One region of the Photorhabdus kleinii genome, then DNA from elsewhere that is predicted to be linked to it. Evidence: riboswitches for the same ligand, from Rfam matches in the RefSeq annotation. Region 1 holds a riboswitch; each other region holds the start of a gene.
The links. Region 1 has a riboswitch for thiamine pyrophosphate ahead of thiC (phosphomethylpyrimidine synthase ThiC). Riboswitches for the same ligand answer to the same signal wherever they lie in the genome.

Region 1 (7,693 bases):
GCTCTTACCTACCTGGATAAAGTCGGCGTTCCTATTGTTATAAAAGCTGACGGACTGGCTGCGGGTAAAGGTGTGATTGTTGCGATGACACTGGAAGAAGCCCAATCCGCCATAAAAGATATGCTAGCCGGAAATGCGTTTGGTGATGCAGGCCATCGTATTGTTATTGAAGAGTTTCTAACAGGTGAAGAAGCTAGCTTTATCGTTATGGTCGACGGTAAGAATGTTATTCCGATGGCAACCAGTCAGGATCATAAACGCATAGGTGATGGTGACACGGGTCCAAATACTGGCGGAATGGGAGCCTATTCTCCCGCTCCTGTCGTCACTGATGAAATCCACCAGCGTATTATGGAAGAGATTATTTATCCTACTGTTAACGGTATGGCTGCTGAGGGTCATATCTATACTGGTTTTCTTTATGCTGGCTTGATGATCAACCAAAATGGCGAACCAAAAGTGATTGAATTTAACTGCCGCTTTGGTGATCCAGAAACGCAACCCATCATGATGCGTATGCGTTCTGATCTTGTTGAACTCTGTCTAGCTGGTGCAAAAGGAGAGCTTGCGGGTAAAACGTCTGATTGGGATGAACGCCCTGCTCTGGGTGTGGTACTCGCTGCCGGAGGGTATCCTGCTGATTATTACAAAGGGGATATTATTCATGGTTTGCCCCAACAAGAAAATGAAAGTAGCAAGGTTTTCCATGCTGGTACAGCAATGAAAGGCAATGATGTTATTACCGCAGGTGGACGCGTTCTGTGTGTTACAGCATTAGGAGAAACCATTATAGATGCACAGAAAAATGCTTACCAACAAGCAGAAAAGATTGAATGGAATAGCTGTTTTTACCGCAAGGATATCGGCTATCGGGCAATTAACCGATTGAAGTAATCATAAAACTGACGAGGGTCAGAGGCTGCCCTTCGTCGGTTCCCAACGACAAAAGTCATTATTGGCTACCAACAGTAATTCGCGGCCAGCAGGCGCTTCCAACCAAGCAATGGTTAATTGGCCGTAACTACTTTTTTCACGCTGTTCAAGCCATGACCTCGCGTAAGGTTCAAACTCAAGGGAAATCGTTTCACCTGCACAGGTAGTGACTTTACCGTTATTCCAGTGCCCTTGCACCAAACGCACATTTCCCACTCTCAACGCATCACTTAATTCAAGCGTCCGTTTAGCATTAAACTGCATACGAACAATATCATCGCTGGAAAGTGGCTCTCGTCGCGTTTTCGACTGCTTTTGCATAAAAATCACATCACCGGATTTATTCAAACGAAGTTGTTCAGATAGTGGATTTTTATCATTCAAAATTTCACGACGAATTTGGCGCAAATCTCCCTGCTTATATTCATAAAAAGTCACGACGGTATTGTCATTACGGTAGGGGCTGTAAACACTCATCAGCACCTGAGGTTTACTGTTCTGATCGTTGAGACGCCACAAGCGGACAACACCATCATCGGCAATGAATCCACTTGCGCTGAAAGAAGGTTCTTTAGGTTGATTGGTACAGGCGCTGAGCGCGAAGACGAATCCTAGTGTCATCAGCCCCTGACGAACCAACAAAAGGGGATAAATAATACCCCTTCTATTTTTTCTTTTTTGCAATGAAATTATTTAACTGCGTCTTTCAGAGCCTTACCAGCAGAGAAAGCAGGTACGTTTGCAGCCGCGATTGTAATTTCTTTACCGGTTTGTGGGTTACGACCAGTACGTTCTGCACGGTGGTTAACTTTGAAAGTACCAAAACCTACCAGTTGTACTGAATCGCCCGCTTTCAGGGATTCGGTGATTGCATTCAAAGTTGATTCCAGAGCAGCTTTTGCCTGAGCTTTAGTCAGGTCTGTGCTTTCTGCGATTGCATCAACTAATTCAGTCTTATTCATAGATTATCCTTACAGTGTGTTTATCGTTTGCAAAGCATCGAGTGCGACGGATATGCCGAATGACAGCACCCCTGCATACACGCACCGATAGCCACTTCTTTTCACCCCCCAAATGTAGAACAGAGTGGGGGCAAAAGTGAAGCCTTTGAACATGGCATTTAAAGCATTAAATCACTTTTTTTCACTTTACTGCGTTAAATTTATACCAATGTTGCTCGTTCCTGATTCCCGGAGGTCAGCTTTCAATCCTTTAATCAACTCAATATCCCGCTCTTCGCAGCTAACCAATAAGCGATAAATTTCCCATTGGATGTCCCACTCTTGTGCAATAGCAGGTAATATTTTTAGTTCTTCATCGGTCATTTCTTTTCCGGCCTGAGTCATTTCAAGCATAGCAACAGTGCGGATTGAAATTTCACTCACTGCAATTGCATGCTCCAATGTTTCACCACTCAGACGGGAGTGAATAATTTCCCCTAATGCAATACATGAATCAATTGCCGGGTACACACCGTAAATATCGTAATCATCCGCTGAGGGAATAACTTGTTCCAACTTTTCCAACTGATTATCAAAATTCACCTTGGCATCTTTTACAACTAATATTTCCCACACCAAATCCAGAATACGGCGGTAAAGAGCAGGTTCTGCAAATGCTGTCTGGCAACAGAACATCTGGTAATTTGGATACATCCGTTCGCATAGACTTGCCATAAAGGTCAGATGCTGCCAGCTTTCAAGTTTTTCCAGCCGTAAATGTATCGGGTTTCGTAACATTAGTTTTTACTCATTATGCACAATTTGCTCCGCAGTTTACCTGAAATTCAAGAATATCCACACGCTTACACCGAATTTAAGGATTTTTCTGTATCATTTGTTCAAAAAACAGCCTATTTGAGGCTATACCATCTGCCCAACGGGTTGTTTCAGGCAAGCGATAACCTTTCATACAACATTCCACCCATAGCAATGCGCTATCAAGGCTGATTCTGTGTCCGGTAGAAATATACAACGGATTACAACGTTTTTTACTTCTCCATACCCAACCAATCTGCTCCTCTTTATCAAGCAAAGGTTGGCAACTGCCGGGCTGTTCCCCCAATGGTTCACTTTCACCACATAAACGACGTTTTGCCACACCAATTGTAGGCACATTAGCTAATAAACCAAAATGGCTAGCAACACCTAAACGACGTGGATGAGCGATGCCATGACCGTCCACCATTACTAGATCAGGTTTGTATTTCAACAACTGCCAAGCAGCCATTAATGCAGGATATTCACGGAAAGAGAGTAAACCGGGAATATAAGGCAGCGTAGTTTCAATTCGAGCTATCTGATATTCCACCAGTTCAAGAGCAGGATAAGAAAGAACCGCTATCGCGGCACGGGTAATTGTTCCCTGCCGTTCGAAGCCCACATCAGCACCCGCAATCAATTTAGGGGGGGAAAAATCATCATAACAGATAACCTGTTGAGCCTTTGCTATTTGTTCCTGACGTAATGCTTTCGTATTAATCATATTTTTACTGATGATATTTAGCTGAAAGTTTATGTACCGCTTCGACAAATACCCCCGCGTGTTCCGGCAGTATATCCTGATGGATACCATGACCAAGGTTAAAGACATGACCAGAACCCGTCCCAAAACCTTGCAAAATTGTCGAAACTTCCTGCTCAATCCGCTCTGGAGAGGCGTATAACATGGATGGGTCCATGTTACCCTGCAAAGCGACTTTATTCCCCACACGACGGCGCGCATCGGCAATATCTGTCGTCCAGTCCAAACCAAGCGCATCACAACCGGTTTCAGCCATTGCTTCCAGCCATTGTCCACCACCTTTAGTAAACAGTGTCACTGGCACACGACGACCTTCATTTTCACGGATCAGGCCATCAACAATTTTGTGCATATAATGCAAGGAAAACTCCCGATAATCTCTCCCGGTCAGTACCCCACCCCAAGTATCAAAAACCATTACAGACTGAGCGCCTGCTTTAATCTGAGCATTGAGATAAAGAATAACGCTGTCTGCTAGCTTATCCAGCAACAGATGCATTACAACAGGTTCGGCATACATCATTTTTTTGATTTTAGTGAATGCCTTACTACTGCCACCTTCCACCATATAAGTCGCCAGTGTCCACGGACTACCGGAAAAGCCAATCAAAGGAACCTGACCCGCCAGCGCTTTACGAATCGCGCGTACTGCATCCATCACATAACCCAACTCCATTTCCGGATCAGGCACCGACAGTTTTTCCACATCAGCACGGCTGGAAACAGGAGATTTAAAACGCGGGCCTTCACCTGCTTCAAAATAGAGCCTCAGTCCCATAGCATCAGGAATAGTGAGAATATCAGAGAAGAGAATTGCCGCATCCAGTGGATAACGCTGCAAAGGTTGTAAAGTGACTTCACAAGCGAGCTCAGTGTTTTTACACAAAGCAATAAAATCACCGGCTTTAGCACGAGTAGCCTGATACTCAGGTAAATAGCGGCCAGCCTGGCGCATCATCCAAACAGGGGTAACATCAACGGATTGGCGTAATAAAGCTCGCAAATAACGATCGTTTTTCAGCGCATTCATGACAGGCTCCATCTATATTTATTGGCCGCAACATAATCTGACTACAATGATTGAACGTCATTGTAACATGATAGGTAAATCTCTCCCGTTGAATTGCGCCAAACTGTACATCACGTATTTCGGCATAGAACAACCGTATCTTCAATCAACCGGCGGGCAATAGTATTATGTGGTGGAATCAATGGCAGTTGATCATAATGATACCAATCTGCACTAATCAGTTCTTGCGGATCATGGCGGATCTCACCACTGTCATAATCAGCCAGAAATGCCATCATCAATGAATGAGGGAAAGGCCACGGTTGAGAAGCCACATAACGTAAGTTGCGAATTTTAATATTACTCTCTTCCATCACTTCGCGGGCTACCGCTTCTTCAAGTGTTTCACCGACTTCAACAAATCCCGCAAGGACTGTATATATGCCTCTACGATGACGCTGATGTTGAGCCAGCAAAATATAATCATCCCGACGAATACCGACGATAATACAAGGTGCAATCTGCGGATAATAACGTTCATGGCAGTGATGACACAAGCAAGCCCATTCACTGACACTATGGTGCATTTCACTACCGCAATAACCACAATATTGATGAGAGCGATAAAACTCTGCCAATTGCACTCCCCGGCCAGCTAATTGAAACAAGCCACGATCACTTGCAACAATTTGCCGTAAAGAAACCATATTTGAAGCCATTTTCTGACGGATAAGCCAAACTTTTTCGCCCTGCCACTCACCAATAGGCAAGGCTATTTTTCCTTGCAATGACCATTGGACAGCAATTCCAAAAGGTAATTCCCCTTCCGGGAGCCAAATACGATTTTCATAGCTGATAATCCACCAGCCACGTTCTGTTCCTGTAATTTGTTGTTGCATCATCATGACATCATAATTACGATTAATATCTGTATAAATCATACGCTTTCTAGTCAGAAAAACATGCTTTTATTGCTATTGGTCACTACACAGCATTACAAGCATTATTCTCAGTTATCAATGTGCTTTGACTTGAGGAACACAACATCATGCCACAACTGCTTGTAGTGTTTGATCTGGATGACACCTTAATTTCCGGTGATTCCAGCGCTATATGGACAGAATTTTTATGGGAAAAAGGCATCATTACTGATCCAAGTTTTATCGAGGCAGATAAAAAAATGATGGCTGATTACAGCGCGGGTTCACTGGATATGAATGATTACCTGGCATTCAGCCTGCAAACATTGCACCAAATTCCGCAAGAACAGGTTGATATTTGGTTAGCTGAGTTCGTTAAAGAAAAAATCAGACCCCGATTTTATCCACAAGCCAAAACCTTAATTACAGAGTATCAACAACAACAAATTCCAATCATTATTATCTCAGCTACTGTCTCTTTTATTGTAAAAAAGATTGCTATCGAATTAGGTATTCACACTGCGCTGGGCATTGATATGGTGGTGGAAAATGGCTGTTATACCGGCCAAATAGACGGTATTGCGACTTTTCGTGAAGGTAAAGTAAAACGGATAAAACAGTGGCTGGAACAGCAAAATAGTTATCCTGAGATTATTCGTTTTTACAGTGATTCAATTAATGATCTGCCAATGTGTCAATTTGCCGACGAAGTCATTACGGTCAATGCCGATGCCCATTTAAAAGCCGAAGCACAACAACATGGCTGGCAACAATTAACCTGGTCACTGTAAATACTTTCAATCAGTAAGGGTTGTAGTTTTCACAATCCCTTCTATACTACTGCTTACTTTCTTGTCGGAGTGCCTAGCGTAAGCTGTTTTATCGCAGCATACACAGGCTGAGACCGTTAATTCGGGATCCGCGGAACCTGATCGGGTTAATACCTGCGAAGGGAACAAGAGTAATCAACCGCTGTCAGCCCACCCAATTTTTCACGGGTCTGTCCAGCCATCAACTATTACTCCTGCGAGCTCCAGACAAGCAACTTTCCCAATAACACAGTTAGGAATTTGCTATGTCTCACAACACTATTATCCCTGCAACTGATATTTCACCCAAACTCCCGCCTGCGCGCCCACGTAAAGCACAACGCGATGCTGCTCAAGAATTTATTAATTCTATTCAAGGGGTGACATTCCCAAATTCACGACGAATTTATCTTCAAGGTTCCCGTGATGATATCCAAGTCCCAATGCGTGAAATCCAGTTATCATCAACTTTAATTGGCGGCACCAAAGAAGAACCTCAGTATGAGGAAAACGAAGCTATCCAGGTTTATGATACTTCCGGCGCTTATGGCGATCCTGATTCCAAACTGGATGTACATGTTGGGTTAACCAAACTACGTCAACCGTGGATCGCCGAACGCCAAGATACTGAACCTGTTACTACCCTCAGCTCTGATTTTACGCAGCAGCGCCTAACGGATGCCGGTCTCGATCATTTACGCTTCAACCATCGCCCCCATCCATTAAAAGCCCGTAAAGGCAAATGCGTTACTCAACTGCATTACGCCCGTAAAGGCATCATCACACCAGAAATGGAATTTATCGCACTACGGGAAAATATGGGACGTGAACGTATCCGCGGTGATGTATTACGCCAACAACATACTGGACAAAGTTTTGGCGCTCAGTTGCCGGAAAATATCACACCAGAATTTGTCCGCCAGGAAGTCGCGGCTGGTCGGGCAATTATTCCTGCCAATATTAATCACCCTGAATCAGAACCGATGATTATTGGTCGTAATTTTCTGGTGAAGGTTAACGCTAATATCGGTAACTCTTCAGTCACCTCTTCTATTGAGGAAGAAGTAGAAAAGTTAATCTGGTCCACTCGTTGGGGTGCAGATACGGTAATGGATCTCTCCACTGGCCGTTATATCCACGAAACCCGCGAATGGATCTTACGTAACAGCCCGGTTCCTATCGGTACAGTCCCTATTTATCAGGCGCTGGAGAAAGTCAATGGCGTAGCGGAAAATCTCACTTGGGAAATATTCCGTGATACCTTGCTGGAACAAGCGGAACAAGGGGTAGATTACTTCACCATTCATGCCGGTGTATTACTGCGCTATGTACCGATGACAGCCAAACGCCTCACCGGAATTGTGTCCCGCGGTGGTTCAATTATGGCGAAATGGTGTCTGTCTCATCATCAAGAAAACTTCCTTTACCAACATTTCCGTGAAATTTGTGAAATCTGCGCCGCTTATGATGTTTCCCTATCACTGGGAGACGGTTTACGC
Region 2 (7,693 bases), on a different contig from region 1:
ATATGGAGAAAATATTACTCTTTATTATGATTTTTTCCTCCTGGCAGAATAAATGCAAGAATAATCCCAATTAGGCTGATAAAGGGTGAATACATTATTATTTTGTCGGGAAAATAGTTTGGTAACACACTGCACAGGTAAATAAAAATAGAGATTAGCCAGCCATATAACCCCACGTCATTGAATCTGTAAGCTGTTTTTATGATTAAATAGTAAACCGTAGCGAAGGAGCACATTGCCCATAGGCCAATAGAGATCATATACAACCACACTGATAACTCATATTTCATGTGGGTGGCATAATTGTTTTCTGCTAGGTAACCAGAGAGAAAGATTAATATTCCGAAAATAATCGCTATTTTAATAAAACTAATAATATAATCTTTTCTACTCAATTTTTGGCTGAAATAGCTTTTTATTGAACCAGCTAGAGAATCGTTCATAAATAATAGTCAGGTAAATAATAATGGATCAGATAATAACTGATCTAATGATAGTATGAACAGAAAAATATCAGTCAGATTTTAGATGAAAATATTTTAAACGTAATTCTATGATTAAATATGTGGAAATAGGGTGATGATTGTTAGATTATATGATATAGCCGTTATCTTTCAAGTTGCCTCTTTGTTGGCTGCACTCACTTATCCCGGTCACTCCGGTCACTCCGGTCACATAGTTATCTATGCTCCCGGGGATTCGCTCCCTTGCCGTCGCGATGCACCTTGAAATCCATAGGGTATAGTTTGTGTTCTTTATGATCTTTTCGGCGCTAAAACCATTCTTTGAGGACTTGACAAATGATTATTCGCTTATCTAAGACTTTGATGATTTTTGCAATAGCTTTGTTTGCGACATTAGCGGCTTTTGGCAATATCACAGACTATGCGACTAATTTCGCATTTGTACAGCACGTATTTATGATGGATACCATTTTCCCAGATACGACTATTACCTATCGTGCAATTCATTCACCAGTGCTACATCACATTGGCTATATTATGATTATTTCTTTAGAAAGTTTAATGGCAGTGTTATGTTGGATTGGCGGTATCTATTTACTGGCGAATTTAAAATCTAATGCTGCCATTTTTAATAAAAAGAAAGCTGTTGCAATAGCGGGTCTGACCTTGGGATTCTTGACTTGGCAGGTGGCATTTATGTCAATTGGTGGTGAATGGTTTGGGATGTGGATGTCTAAACAGTGGAATGGTGTATCTAGTGCTTTCCATTTTTTTATCACTATCATTCTGGTACTGATTTATTTGATTCAGTATGACAGAGAACTAGAATAAGAATAAATATGGGGATAGATGTGAAAGCAAGGATAGAACAACACAAAGCGACCCTGTACGGAATATTGGCGATTGTATTGTGGAGTACAATCGTTGGGTTGATAAGAAGTGTGAGTGAAGATTTTGGGCCTGTAGGTGGCGCAGCGCTGATTTATACAGTTGGATCGATTTTTCTGATTCTGCTAATCGGCTTCCCAAAAATTAGCGCCTTTCCCAGAATCTATTTGTGGCTTGGGAGTCTATTGTTTGTCAGTTATGAAATCTGTTTATCGCTTGCATTAGGTTTTGCCAATAATCGTGCTCAAGCAATTGAATTGGGTATGGTTAACTACCTGTGGCCAGGTTTTACTGTTTTACTTGCCGTGATTATTAATAAGCAGAATGTGAACTGGTGGTTATATCCTAGTTTATTATTGTCTATTCTGGGGATCGGTTGGGTGATGAGTGGTAATAATGGCTGGTCACTCAGACAGATGGTAGGAAATATCCAGAGCAATCCATTAAGTTATGGTTTGGCTTTTGCGGGGGCAATTATTTGGGCGGTGTATTGTAACATTACAAAAATAATGGCGGCAGGTAAGAATGGCATGTCGTTGTTTTTTATCCTGACGGCTTTCGCATTATGGGTGCAATATTTCTTCACATCACCTCCTGAAATGGCGATAAGTCTGCGTAGTGTCAGCATATTATTGTTTGCTGGCGCGGTTATGGGGGTGGCGAATGCCGCCTGGACCTTTGCGATCATCAGAGGACATGTTGCATTATTGGCTACACTATCTTATTTCACGCCGATTATATCGACGGCTTTTTCATCATTGCTTCTTAGCACCGCACTCTCTTTTTCATTCTGGCAAGGGGTGCTAATGGTTACCATAGGATCAATTATCTGTTGGTTAGCGACTAAAGCCAGATGATACCTGTTAAGTGAAGGTATCAAGGATGAGTGTGAGATGGCGTCCTTTGTGGCAACGCCATCGTTGTTTATTCCTAAATATTTGAGGGGGCATTTAAGGTTCTCTGGTTACCGTGTCACGAACAGTTAGTCGTGAAATGAAGAGGTAATTTAATTTCGAGCTCAATCTCTGGATTCTGCCGGAAATCATAGGGAGTTATGCCATACTCTTTGCGGAACATATAAGTGAAATGAGACTGAGAGCCAAAGCCGAAATCTAAGGCGATATCAAAAATAGGCAAAGCGCTGTTTCTTAAAAGATGAACAGCGCCGGCCAGGCGTCGCTGGCGGATATATTTACCAAGAGAAATTCCGGTGACTTCCTTGAATATTTTCTGCATGTGCCAAAGCGAGTAACCGGAGTAAGTTGCCAGTTCTTCCAGATGGATTACCCGGCCAAGGTGATTCTCAATCCATTTGCTGAGAGCACATACAAGTGCTAAGTGATTATCCTGTGGCATTAACAATTTTGTTCTGGTTGAAAGTGAAAGGAAGTATACACAACTTTTTCTAAAGATGACAAAGCCTTGACATAACGATTTAAATTGTAACTGAATGTGACAATTGATTTTTTTGTTATAATGAATAGAATCCACATGGTTAGTATTTGTTTAAATGCGTTCTGATTACATTGTTAGCATGCATACTGTTGCCGGTTCGATTTTTTCACAATGAAAGCACAGGATGAATATTTTTCTTGTTTCATTGTTGTAAAATATCATTTTTCAACTTTATTCTTAACGTATTGCGTTCTGACCGAACTTGAAGGAAATAGAATTGGACATAAAAAAAACCATTGCAATCTTAGTATTACTTGGAATATGTCTGTTCTTGTACCTGTTAGCTTTGGATAGCTATTGTGATCAGGGGGAACAGTTTGATTCAGGTATTTGTTCTGTGACTCGATATCTGCCTTTCTGATTAGTTGTTGATACTCATCAGCCATTTTCCCATCATATATCTGTGCTAACATATGTCTTCGATATCCACCCTTTAAAGCTAGTGTTTTGTTTGCTTTGAATAAAGCAGATAAGGGGAAGCGGTTGTTTTCCCACTAATAACAAGATAGAAGTTGTATCAAGAGGACAAGATGGCAGGACAATCGCAGCGGTCAACACTTAAACGCGGTTTAAAAAACCGGCATATTCAACTTATTGCTTTGGGGGGGTCTGTCGGGACTGGGTTGTTTCTCGGTATTGCACAAACTATAAAAATGGCAGGTCCCTCCGTAATTTTAGGATACGCTATCGCAGGCTTTATTGCATTTCTGATTATGCGTCAGCTAGGAGAGATGGTAGTCGAGGAGCCAGTAGCGGGGTCGTTTAGTCATTTTGCGTATAAATATTGGGGCGATTTTCCCGGGTTTTTATCAGGCTGGAATTATTGGGCGATGTTTACTCTGGTCGGAATGGCTGAATTAACGGCTGTGGGAATGTACATCCACTATTGGTGGCCTGATATTCCAACCTGGGTTTCTGCAACCGTCTTCTTTGTTTTAATCAATACGGTAAATTTAATTAATGTCCGGTTATATGGTGAAACAGAATTTTGGTTTTCCATCATTAAAGTGACCGCAATTATCTGTATGATTGTTTTTGGTTCTTACCTGTTAGTCAGCGGAAATGGCGGGCCTCAGGCCAGCATTACTAACCTTTGGCAGCATGGTGGCTTTATGCCTAATGGGATCTTCAGCCTTATTATGGCAATGGCTGTAATCATGTTCTCTTTTGGTGGATTGGAACTGGTGGGTATTACCGCAGCAGAAGCGGAAAATCCACGTATCAGCATTCCTAAGGCCACCAATCAGGTGGTATACAGAATATTGATTTTCTATATTGGTTCTCTGACTGTGTTATTGTCGCTTTATCCGTGGGGCAATGTCGTTGAAGGTGAAAGCCCATTTGTTATGATTTTTCATAACCTGGATAGTTTCTGGGTGGCTAACATTCTGAATATTGTTGTCCTAACAGCCGCATTGTCCGTTTATAACAGCGGTGTGTATTGCAACAGTCGGATGCTGTATGGTTTAGCAAAACAAGGCAATGCTCCTGGAATGTTGACAAAAGTTAATGAAAGTGGTGTTCCTATCAGAGCCATTGTCATGTCTGCTTTGGCAACATCCATTGGCGTATTGATTAATTATGTGATGCCGGGCAAAGCATTTGAGTTATTAATGGCGTTAGTGGTAACAACGTTGGTGATTAATTGGGTCATGATCTGTATGGCGCATTTAAAATTCCGGGCAGAAAAAGTTAAACAGGGGATAGAGCCGTCATTTAAGGCGTTTTGGTATCCATTTGGTAATTATCTGTGTCTGGTTTTCCTTGCTTTTATACTTGTCATTATTTTGATGATGGATAGCATCCGTATTTCAGTTATCTTGATGCCATTCTGGGTGGGGGTGTTATGGATCGGGTTTTTAATGTCCCATTCTCGCCGTAATAAAATGAAAACAGAGGATCAGGGATAATATCTATACCCTATGGATTTCAAGATGCATCGCGACGGCAAGGGAGTGCAGCCAACAAAGAGGCAACTTGAAAGATAACGGGTATACTTGGATTATCACTATAAAAATACCAGGCTGATGTCACGCAGCCTGGTATTTTTTATCCGGTTACCACTGCCAACGTAACCAGGCGAAGAGTACATTACCGTTGTTATATGTGCCGGGAATATACGTTCCTTGAAACGATAACCGATCATATTCTATGGAGAATAACGGTAATGGGAGTGGAATAGGGACATAATAATAATCATGACGAGCTGTAACGCTCAGAGTGAAACCAATTCCCATTCGGAAACCATCTAAATCACCGGGTATCCACATCTTCTGAAATCCATAGCCAACGATGGGTTCCAAACGGTTATGAGAATCCATAAAAGCCATTGCATAAAGGGAATGCCAATCGTTGTCTTCGTCGTAACGATATTTACCATAGCCGAAACCCCAGGGCCGCTCATTATATTTATCGGTTTTCTCTTTATCGTAGGTATGTCTGTTATGCCAAGTAATTACCGGCAGATAAAGTTCATTGTTGGGTGCATCCCAGGTGAGAGCGACATTATTGTTGAATTTTTCCCATAAACTGCTCGAATTGTTGCCATAACTGATCGGAGTGTGAGATTCAGTGGTTGCTAATGATTTGTTAGCAGTATCTGCCGTTGTTGCAAACACTGTCCCTGATGAGACTAAAAGAGTGGCTGATAGGGTACAGGCTGCGGTTAAATCAAATTTCATTATTTATTGCTCCAATTTCCCGACAACATAAATTGGGAAGATCCTTTGTATCACGTAAAATATGACAAACGTCTAAATTCAGGAATTCTACTCTTGCTATTTTCAATAAAAGTTAAACAAAAAATTAATATTAAGATGTAATAGGTATTAACTGGGTATATTTAATACTAATATTTTAGTTAACTAATATTGGGAATGTGTTGATTTTTTCTTTCACTCAAACAGTAGAGATTGGTCTCTATGACCGTACTATAGATATAAAAAATCTAATAATAAGACAGGCAAAATAAATTAGGATTATTTATGTTATCTGGGGTTTTGTTGAGTGGATAAACTGTAAGCTAATTAGGATAACCTTGGTTTTTCAAATTTTTGCAGCTATGTTAAACAATAATTGTTGTTAAGAATTTTAAATATGTGCGTTAGCTCCATAGCTGATAAAAAATGGCTTGCCATCATATTAAGAATATGTGATAAATCGTTCGGGTAAACGAGGTATGGTTCTGTTATACAGCTCTGTTAATAGCAGCAACTTGCTCTAGTTTTTATGTTGCGCCGAACGGCGAATTAGAATTAAGTGATCCGAAGGAAATTCTTAAAATGGCAAAAATCACTGGTACTGTAAAGTGGTTCAACGAATCTAAAGGTTTTGGTTTTATTACTCCGGCTGATGGTAGCAAAGATGTGTTTGTACATTTTAGCGCTATTCAGAGCGAGGGTTTCAAGACTCTGGCCGAAGGTCAAAAAGTTGAGTTTGAAATTCAGGACGGTCAGAAAGGTCCTTCTGCGGCAAACGTTACTACAGCATAACTTCTTTTTGTCAATCATTTTGGATTGACGAAGTAAATTTGTTGTCTGTTTGATTTTTTATTGGCAACAATGATATACCGATATCACCCTGTTAGTTATCTGATAGGGTGTTTTTGTTTTGACTCGGGGTGCTCTTCACAGAGCTGAGATGAACCCGTAATACCTGATCTGGATAATGCCAGCGTAGGGAAGTCGAGGTGTCTTTTCCTGATATACCCTATGGATTTCAAGATGCATCGCGCGGCAAGGGAGTGAATCCCCGGGAGCATAGGTAACTATGTGACCGGGGTGAGCGAGTGCCGCCAACAAAGAGGCAACTTGAAAGATAACGGATATACTTGCTTTCCTTTTGCTGGTTGGAAGGGGTACCTATGATGAGAATCAATTCACTGACAATTGCCGGTACTGATCCTAGTGGCGGTGCTGGCATTCAAGCCGACTTAAAAACTTTCTCCGCACTTGGTGCTTATGGCACAACAGTAATGACCGCGCTTGTTGCGCAAAACACCTGTGGTGTGCAATCTGTTTATGATATCGATCCTACTTTTGTTGCGGCACAGCTTGAATCTGTGTTGTCAGATATCAGAATTGATAGCGCTAAGATAGGCATGTTATCCAATGCGGCCAATGTTGCCGTCGTTGCCGACACAATAAGCCGTTATGCCGTTCCTTATGTTGTATTGGATACGGTAATGATTGCGAAAAGTGGCGATCCGTTGTTGGCGCCGGAAGCGGTTTCCGAGGTTGTTGAACGATTGTTACCGAAGGTTTCGTTGATTACCCCAAATTTGCCGGAAGCCGCAGCGATATTGAAATGCTCTGTAGCAAAAACCGAAATGGACATGCAAAAACAAGGGCGTGAACTATTATCGCTAGGATGCGAAGCCGTTTTACTGAAAGGCGGGCACCTTACAGAACATGAAAGCCCTGATTGGCTATTTACTGTTGAGGGAGAATGGCGTTTTACTGCACCCAGAATCAATACTCGTCATACTCATGGAACAGGATGTACGCTCTCCGCTGCACTGGCTGCTTTGCGTCCGCGTTATTCGAATTGGCAGACAACACTGCCTGTTGCCAAAGCATACCTCCAGGCGGCGTTAGAACAGGCGGACTCGTTAGATGTAGGAAAAGGAATCGGGCCTGTGCACCATTTTCATCAGTGGTGGTGAGAGTAGCTGATTGGTGTTTTCAGGATTTGGTGAGAAAGTGATAATGAATTAGGTGATTATGCTGTGAGAACAGGATAACTCAACGTTGGTAGCGACTTACTATCTATACCCTATGGATTTCAAGATGCATCGCGACGGCAAGGGAGCGAATTCCCGGGAGCATAGATAACTATGTGACCGGGGTGAGCGAGTGCAGCCAACAAAGAGGCAACTTGAAAGATAA
Region 3 (7,693 bases), on a different contig from region 1:
TGGCTCAGGTTCAATGAAAACTTCCCCACGGAAACCATCAAGAATTAGCATACGATTGTTCAGGAGTTCCGGCTGGACATCCGCCCCCATAATGGCCGGAATACCCATTGCTCGAACCAATATGGCAGAGTGTGAATGAGTAGCGCCATCACGAACAATAACCCCTGCTAACCTTTCCTGCGGCATTTCTGCCAATAGGTTAGCACTCAGTTCATCTGCAACCAGAATGAACCATTCAGGCCATTGATGGCTGGCAGTAAGTGAATCATCCAGATGAAATAATAATCGCTGTCCAAGTGCCCGTAAATCTGATGCTCTTTCCCGCATATAAGCATCCTGCAAGCAGGAAAATTGTTCTGCGTATTTCTCAATAACTTGTTTAACAGCCCATTGCGCAACAGAGCCCTGTTCAACACAGGAGAACAGATCTTGTTTCAACTGGGGATCATTCAAAAGGTAGGAATAAAGATCAAAAATCGCGGCGCTCTCTTTTTGAGAACCCGCGGTAAAACGTTTACTGAGCCGACGACATTCTGCTGTTGCATCTTCCAGTGCCTGAATTAAACGAGAACGTTCTGCTGCATGATCAAGGGTTGAGGCTTCAAAAATTTGGTCAAGTGAGGGTTGGGAGCAATCTTGCCATCCCTGAGCCATCACGATGCCATTGGAAATTGCCAATGCTTTAATTCTGGTCTGCCGATATCGACCAAACAAGCCTTTAGTCTGAGCTTGAGCAAGGATCACCGCGAGTTGTGTCGCAAGCGTCACCATAAAGGACTCTTCGGTTTCATTAAACAAGCGTTGTTCCTGCTGCTGAACGACCAAAACACCTTGCAACTGACGGTGGTAAACCACGGGAACGCCCAAAAAGGCGCGAAAGCTATCCTCTTTAACTTGAGGCAAATATTTGAAACTTGGATGGCTGCGGACATCCGCCAGATTAATCAGTTCAGACAATTGACCAACTTGCCCGACAACTCCTTCACCAAAAGCCAAACTGATAGTCCTTCCTCGGGGTTTCCTCAACCCTCGGGTTGCCATCAGGTAATAACACCGCCGTTGATGATCAGCAAGATAGATAGAACAGACATCCGTGCTCATTGCCAGACAGGTCTCGTTCACCAATAGCTCAAGCGCTTCGGCCAGATTGGTTGCCATAGCAACTTTTTCAACAATTTCCCGTAAACGCATGAGCATGGAACTCACCTAACTTCTTTTGCGGCGGTAAAAATACGAAGAACGTGGCAGAGATACGCTTTCCTGCATTGGCATTACAACCGAAGCAAACTCTTTCATCACGCGCCGATAAACATCACGCTTAAAAGAGACTACCTGCCGAACAGGATACCAATAGCTGACCCAACGCCAACCATCGAACTCCGGGGTATTACTGTGTTGCACATTAATATCTTCTTCATTACAGAGCAGTTGTAATAAAAACCATCGCTGCTTTTGACCAATACAGACAGGTCGTGTATCCCAACGCACCAAACGCTTGGGTAATTTGTAACGTAACCAATTACGAGTAGAGGCCAGAATGCGTACATCTTTCCGACCTAGCCCCACTTCTTCATACAGTTCCCGGTACATAGCCTGTTCTGGTGATTCCCCCGGATTAATTCCCCCTTGAGGAAATTGCCAGGAATGCTGCCCATAACGCCGGGCCCACAAAACCTGGCCTTGCCGATTACAAATTACAATTCCTACATTCGGGCGGTAGCCATCATCATCGATCACCAGACTACCTCGATAAACTAAATTTGAAAGATGACTAATTGTTTCACACTACCCTCAAGTGGTAAACCTCTATCATTGGACTTTGCAGTCGCTAGCTAAATCTCTACAATAGCGCCATCTCAACGGGGTGCTGGCTGTTTAAAACAGCCTTGCTGAGAGTAAACCCGCCGAACCTGATCCGGCTAATACCGGCGTAGGGATTTGAGCTGCTAACTATTTCACAGACGTTATCTTGCCGTTTAGCGCTTCCTCAAATCCTTTGCCAATCCTCTTAATTTAAGGAGAGCAAAGTGTTTAAGACGTTATTTTCCAAATTAATCGTACTGACAGCCCTATCAGCTCCTGCGTTGCTATTAAGTCAAGTTGTACAGGCCAAGCCAGTATTAACGGTCTATACCTATGATTCTTTTGCCACTGAATGGGGACCCGGGCCCGCAATTAAAAAAGCGTTTGAAGCTGAATGTCACTGTGAGCTGAAACTGGTTGCTCTGGAAGACGGTGTTTCCTTGCTCAATCGCCTAAGAATGGAGGGCAAGCGTACTGCTGCCGATATTATTCTTGGGTTGGATAACAACTTGATTCAAGCAGCCCAACAAACGGGGCTGTTTACTGAAAGTCAAGTAGATACCAGCAAACTGACACTGCCGGTGTCATGGAATAACAAGGTATTCATTCCTTATGACTATGGCTATTTTGCCTTCATTTACAACAAAAAGACTTTACCAAACCCGCCAAAAAGCATGGATGAGCTAATTAACAGCCACAATAACTGGAAAGTGATTTATCAAGATCCTCGCACCAGCACACCGGGGCAAGGTTTGCTGTTATGGATGCAGAAAATTTACGGTGATGATGCCCCACAAGCCTGGCAAAAACTGGCAAAGAAAACGCTGACCGTTACCAAGGGCTGGAGCGAAGCTTATGGTCTGTTCCTCAAAGGAGAAGGCGATCTGGTGCTGAGTTACACCACTTCACCGGGTTACCACCTGTTATCTGAGAAGAATGACAATTACGCTGCGGCTACATTCAGTGAAGGTCATTACCTTCAAATCGAAGTGGCCGCACAACTGGCCTCCAGCAAGCAACCGGAACTTGCTCAGAAATTTATGCAGTTTATGCTGACTCCAACTTTCCAACAGGAAATTCCAACCACTAACTGGATGTATCCGGTCATTGATATCCCACTCCCGGAAGTATATTTGCAGCTTTCCATACCCGCAAAATCTCTACAATATCGCGCGGAAGAAGTCGCAAAATACCGTAACCAATGGATTCGTACATGGCAAAGCGCTGTCAGCCGCTGATAGCCGGATGGCTGTTACCGGGGGCGATTGCCGCCGGTTTTTTACTGTTGGTCGCCTTACTGGCATTCGGAACGCTCTGGTTTAATTCACCTGCAAGTGACTGGTATTTATTGATAGAAGATCGCTATTTGTGGCACGTGGTACGCTTCACATTCTGGCAAGCCTTTTTATCAGCGCTATTTTCTGTTATTCCGGCTATTTTTCTTTCCAGAGCACTCTATCGCCGTCATTTTCCAGGCCGAACCCTCTTTCTGCGCCTGTGCGCTATGACGCTGGTTTTGCCCGTGCTAGTCGCTCTATTCGGCATTCTGACGGTTTATGGCAGAGCCGGCTGGCTGGCTCAGTTCTGCAAATGGATCGGCATCGATTACCACTTCACCCCTTACGGTTTACCAGGCATTTTGCTGGCACATATTTTCTTTAATATGCCACTGGCAATACGGCTTTTACTGCAATCGCTGGAAAACATTGCGGTGGAACAACGGCAATTAGCGGCGCAGCTAGGTATGAATGAATGGCAACATTTCCGTTTTGTTGAATGGCCTTATCTACGCCGCCAGATCCTGCCCACTGGCGCACTGATTTTTATGCTCTGTTTCGCCAGTTTTGCTACTGTGCTGGCGTTAGGTGGCGGACCTGCTGCAACAACTGTCGAACTGGCAATCTATCAAGCGTTAAGCTATGACTACGATCTTAACCGTGCCGCGTTACTGGCGTTAATTCAGATTACCTGCTGCCTTGGCCTTGTGCTCCTCAGTCAGAAACTTAACAGTGCTCTATCTGTCGGCTACAGCAACCAACAGCAATGGCGTAATCCACAGGATACTTTGTTGAGAAAAATCTGCGACAGTCTGTTAATTATCGCAGCATTATTACTACTCGTGCCACCATTACTGGCGGTTGTCGTGGATGGCCTTAACAGCGGGTTGCTTAACGTATTACGCCAGCCTGCATTGTGGCAAGCATTTATCACCTCAGCGGTGATTGCTTTAGGCGCGGGGTTATTATGTGTTTTATTCACTATGATGCTGCTGTGGAGCAGCCGTGAGCTGTACCTGCGTTATTCTCCTCACTGGGGACAAGCAATGGAGATGAGTGGTTTGTTGATCCTCTCTACGCCAGGCATTGTATTGGCAACAGGATTCTTTCTGTTGCTCAACGATACCGTCGGCCTGCCCCGTTCACCCTACGGTCTGGTGATTTTAACCAACGCACTGATGGCAATTCCCTATGCACTGAAAGTTCTGGATAATCCAATGAAAGATCTGGCGGCTCGCTATAATCCACTGTGTCGCTCCCTGAATATTCAAGGTATTAACCGACTACGCTGGATTGAACTAAAAGCACTAAAAGTTCCGCTGGTACAAGCGCTGGCCTTTGCTTGTGTCCTTTCCGTTGGAGATTTTGGCATTGTCGCGCTGTTTGGTAATGAAGATTTCCGTACCCTGCCCTTCTACCTCTATCAGCAAATTGGGGCTTATCGTAGTCAGGATGGCGCGATCACTGCCTTATTGCTGTTATTGTTATGCTTTATGCTGTTTAGTTTACTTGAACGCTTACCGAGACCACGTAATGCTCAAACTTGAAAATCTGACTTACCGCAATGAACATCTGGCGATGCGCTTTGACTTGCAAATTCAGGCCGGAGAACGTATCGCAATCCTAGGCCCTAGTGGGGCGGGTAAAAGTACACTCCTGAACTTAATCGCCGGCTTCCAAACAGCAGAAAAAGGCTCCCTATGGCTGAACGGGGAAAATCATACCAGTACGTCACCTGCTCAACGCCCGGTTTCTATGTTGTTTCAAGAAAATAATCTCTTCTCTCATTTGACAATTGAGCAGAATATCGGACTAGGTTTACATCCCGGATTACGCCTTAATAGCATGCAGAAACAGACATTACAGCAAATAGTCTCTCAAGTTTCGTTGGAAAATTGTCTAACCCGTCTGCCAGCTCAACTTTCTGGTGGACAACGACAGCGAGCAGCATTAGCTCGTTGCCTAGTACGCCAGCAACCAATTTTATTACTTGACGAGCCTTTTTCAGCCCTAGATCCGGCACTGCGTAATGAAATGCTGGTATTACTGGAACAAGTTTGCCATGAACGCCAGCTTACATTATTGATGGTTTCCCATAATCTGGATGATGCCGCTCGTATAGCTGATCGCGCTCTATTAATTGTTGATGGCAATATTCATTATGACGGTTCAACAAATGCACTGGTTGCCGGTACTGTTTCTGAAGCTGCTATTTTGGGGAGGAAGGTCGCTTCTATTTAGGCGTTATTAATGTCATCGCTATCAAAATAAACGGGAACAGGATATGTGGAAATTAAATACTATTGCAATGAGGCAATGGAACGAGCAGGCTTTTAATATTAATAAAACTCGCCATAAAGGTTCAAATGAAACCTCTACTGGTATAGTTGCAATGCAGATAAGACATGTAGCCGATATGATGGGGTTTGATTCAAACACATTAACCACTAGGGATCAGTTAGAAATTGCAACTTGCCTACAACTTGATGAATTTAATATTAAAATGGTCGCTCGACATTTAAAGGATTTAATTCTCTATGATTATCCTAATGCAGATACTAGCAACTTAACAAAAGAACAGTATATTATGGTGGGTTCTAGATATAATCGAGGAATAACAAGAAAAAAAGACGATTTTATTAAAGCAATTTACAAATCAAAAGGGCAAAGGACATTAGCTGAAGATGAATGGGTCTCATACGGAGAAGCTGTATATAATCGACTAGATCATATAGATAATTTATTGAATAGATAAAAATGAAAATAAAATTTACAGATATTATAACATTCGTAGTATTGTCATTCTTATCTTTCCTTATTATTAACGGATTTGCCTTTAATATTAAGGAACCTTATTTCGATTTTGGTTATGTTGATTGTGAACTTTGGCAATATAAAGAAGGCGGCATTGATATAATAACTCCTTTATTTATTTTAACTCCGCTTATCCCTTTTTATATTGCATGTTTCTACAAATCATTCGTTTTATTTAAAAAAAACAAAGTCAGATCTGTGATTTACTTCGTTTTTTCCGCTGTCTTTGTTCTTTATTGGTTCTATACTTACTACGCTAGATTTATGCTTTATTGCTAGACGGGATAAGCGTAATGATGTCTAACCTAGCGGTTTTATAAGTTTAACCCGCCTTTTAACTTTATTATAACCCCCATAAATAACTTAAACTTACAAGAACAAAAATAATATCTATACCCAATGGATTTCAAGATGCAGCGCGACGGCAAGGGAGCGAATCCCGGGAGCATAGATAACGATGTGACCGGGGTGAGTGAGTGCAGCCAACAAAGAGGCAACTTGAAAGATAACGGGTATACATCACATCACGATATAGCGAGTTCAAACAACTGTACAAATAACCATTATCTAATGCTATATTTGTGGTCATTTTCAACAAATATAAGCGCCTGCCTCTATATGCAACAGAATCATGCTGAACAAGGTTTTATACTGACACGCCATTGGCGGGATACTCCCTCGGGTATTGAGGTGGAATACTGGCTGGTGACAGATCAGGGGCCACGTCATATAAAAATTCTTCACCAACAAGCTGTTGCTTTTATCTTGCAAGTTAATATGCCGCAGGTGGAAAAAGTTCTGGCGCAAGAGCGCAACTACCATCTCCGCCCACTTTCATTGAAGGATTTCAATCGCCAGCCTGTTGCCGCACTTTATTGCCAGCAATATCGCCAATTACAACGAATTGAGAAAGTGCTACAGCAACAGGAAATTCAGGTTTATGAAGCAGATATCCGTCCACCAGACAGGTTTATGATGGAACGTTTTATCACTGCTCCCATCTGGTTCAGTCAGGCGCCTAATGGTAGCTATCAGATGAAACCTAACCCGGCTTATCGCCCAACATTGAAATGGGTATCCTTGGATATTGAAACCAGCCAACATGGAGAACTTTATTCCATTGGATTAGCAGGATGTGATCAGCAAAAAGTATTTATGCTTGGCCCTGCTAACGGTAATGAGCACCCGGTAAATTTTGATTTGGAATATGTAGCAAGTCGTCCGCAAATGCTGGAAAGACTCAACGAGTGGCTGGAAAAATATGACCCTGACGCCATTATTGGCTGGAACCTGATTCAGTTCGATCTGCGGATTTTACAAAAACATGCTGAACGTTACAGTGTTCCACTGAAATTTGGACGGGCCGGAGGGTTACTGGAGTGGCGGGAGCACGGCTTTAAACCGGGGCACTTTTTCGTTTCCACGGCCGGTCGGTTGATTATTGATGGTATTGAAGCACTGAAAACCGCTACCTGGAATTTTCCTTCTTTCAGTCTGGAATATGTCTCGCAAGAACTATTGGGCGAAGGCAAAGCCATTGATACACCCTATCAGCGTATGGATGAGATTGACCGCCGTTTCCAGCAAGATAAGCCCGCACTGGCACAATATAATCTGCAAGACTGTATTCTGGTAAACCAGATTTTCGATAAAACCCACTTAATGAAGTTCCTGTTGGAAAGGGCAACAGTTACCGGTCTCGCCGTAGATCGCAGTGGCGGTTCAGTCACCGCTTTCACCCATCTTTACATGCCAAAAATGCACCGCATCGGTTATGTTGCCCCAAATCCAGGCGGGAA

Region 2: another riboswitch for thiamine pyrophosphate. It lies ahead of thiD (bifunctional hydroxymethylpyrimidine kinase/phosphomethylpyrimidine kinase); the one in region 1 lies ahead of thiC (phosphomethylpyrimidine synthase ThiC).
Region 3: another riboswitch for thiamine pyrophosphate. It lies ahead of thiB (thiamine ABC transporter substrate binding subunit); the one in region 1 lies ahead of thiC (phosphomethylpyrimidine synthase ThiC).

Annotation. Positions count from the first base shown of each region.
Region 1 is NZ_JAJAFY010000053.1:2,365-10,057, forward strand. It holds gene purD (phosphoribosylamine--glycine ligase) at 1-894, shown strand, start outside; gene LG003_RS19140 (DUF1481 domain-containing protein) at 913-1,554, opposite strand; gene hupA (nucleoid-associated protein HU-alpha) at 1,623-1,895, opposite strand; gene LG003_RS19150 (YjaG family protein) at 2,082-2,672, opposite strand; gene nfi (deoxyribonuclease V) at 2,749-3,417, opposite strand; gene hemE (uroporphyrinogen decarboxylase) at 3,422-4,486, opposite strand; gene nudC (NAD(+) diphosphatase) at 4,597-5,364, opposite strand; gene LG003_RS19170 (HAD family hydrolase) at 5,514-6,176, shown strand; TPP riboswitch at 6,232-6,357, shown strand; gene thiC (phosphomethylpyrimidine synthase ThiC) at 6,461-7,693, shown strand, end outside.
Region 2 is NZ_JAJAFY010000001.1:30,353-38,045, forward strand. It holds gene LG003_RS00130 (DUF805 domain-containing protein) at 15-443, opposite strand; gene LG003_RS00135 (hypothetical protein) at 580-729, shown strand; gene LG003_RS00140 (DUF2165 family protein) at 801-1,295, shown strand; gene yddG (aromatic amino acid DMT transporter YddG) at 1,304-2,209, shown strand; gene LG003_RS00150 (helix-turn-helix domain-containing protein) at 2,325-2,708, opposite strand; gene LG003_RS23595 (PhoP/PhoQ regulator MgrB) at 3,025-3,168, shown strand; gene LG003_RS00160 (amino acid permease) at 3,338-4,717, shown strand; gene pagP (lipid IV(A) palmitoyltransferase PagP) at 4,865-5,488, opposite strand; gene cspE (transcription antiterminator/RNA stability regulator CspE) at 6,089-6,298, shown strand; TPP riboswitch at 6,413-6,505, shown strand; gene thiD (bifunctional hydroxymethylpyrimidine kinase/phosphomethylpyrimidine kinase) at 6,670-7,470, shown strand.
Region 3 is NZ_JAJAFY010000027.1:58,458-66,150, reverse strand. It holds gene ptsP (phosphoenolpyruvate--protein phosphotransferase) at 1-1,197, opposite strand, end outside; gene rppH (RNA pyrophosphohydrolase) at 1,207-1,737, opposite strand; TPP riboswitch at 1,851-1,955, shown strand; gene thiB (thiamine ABC transporter substrate binding subunit) at 2,028-3,041, shown strand; gene thiP (thiamine/thiamine pyrophosphate ABC transporter permease ThiP) at 3,017-4,627, shown strand; gene thiQ (thiamine ABC transporter ATP-binding protein ThiQ) at 4,614-5,321, shown strand; gene LG003_RS13825 (hypothetical protein) at 5,365-5,835, shown strand; gene LG003_RS13820 (DNA polymerase II) at 6,513-7,693, shown strand, end outside.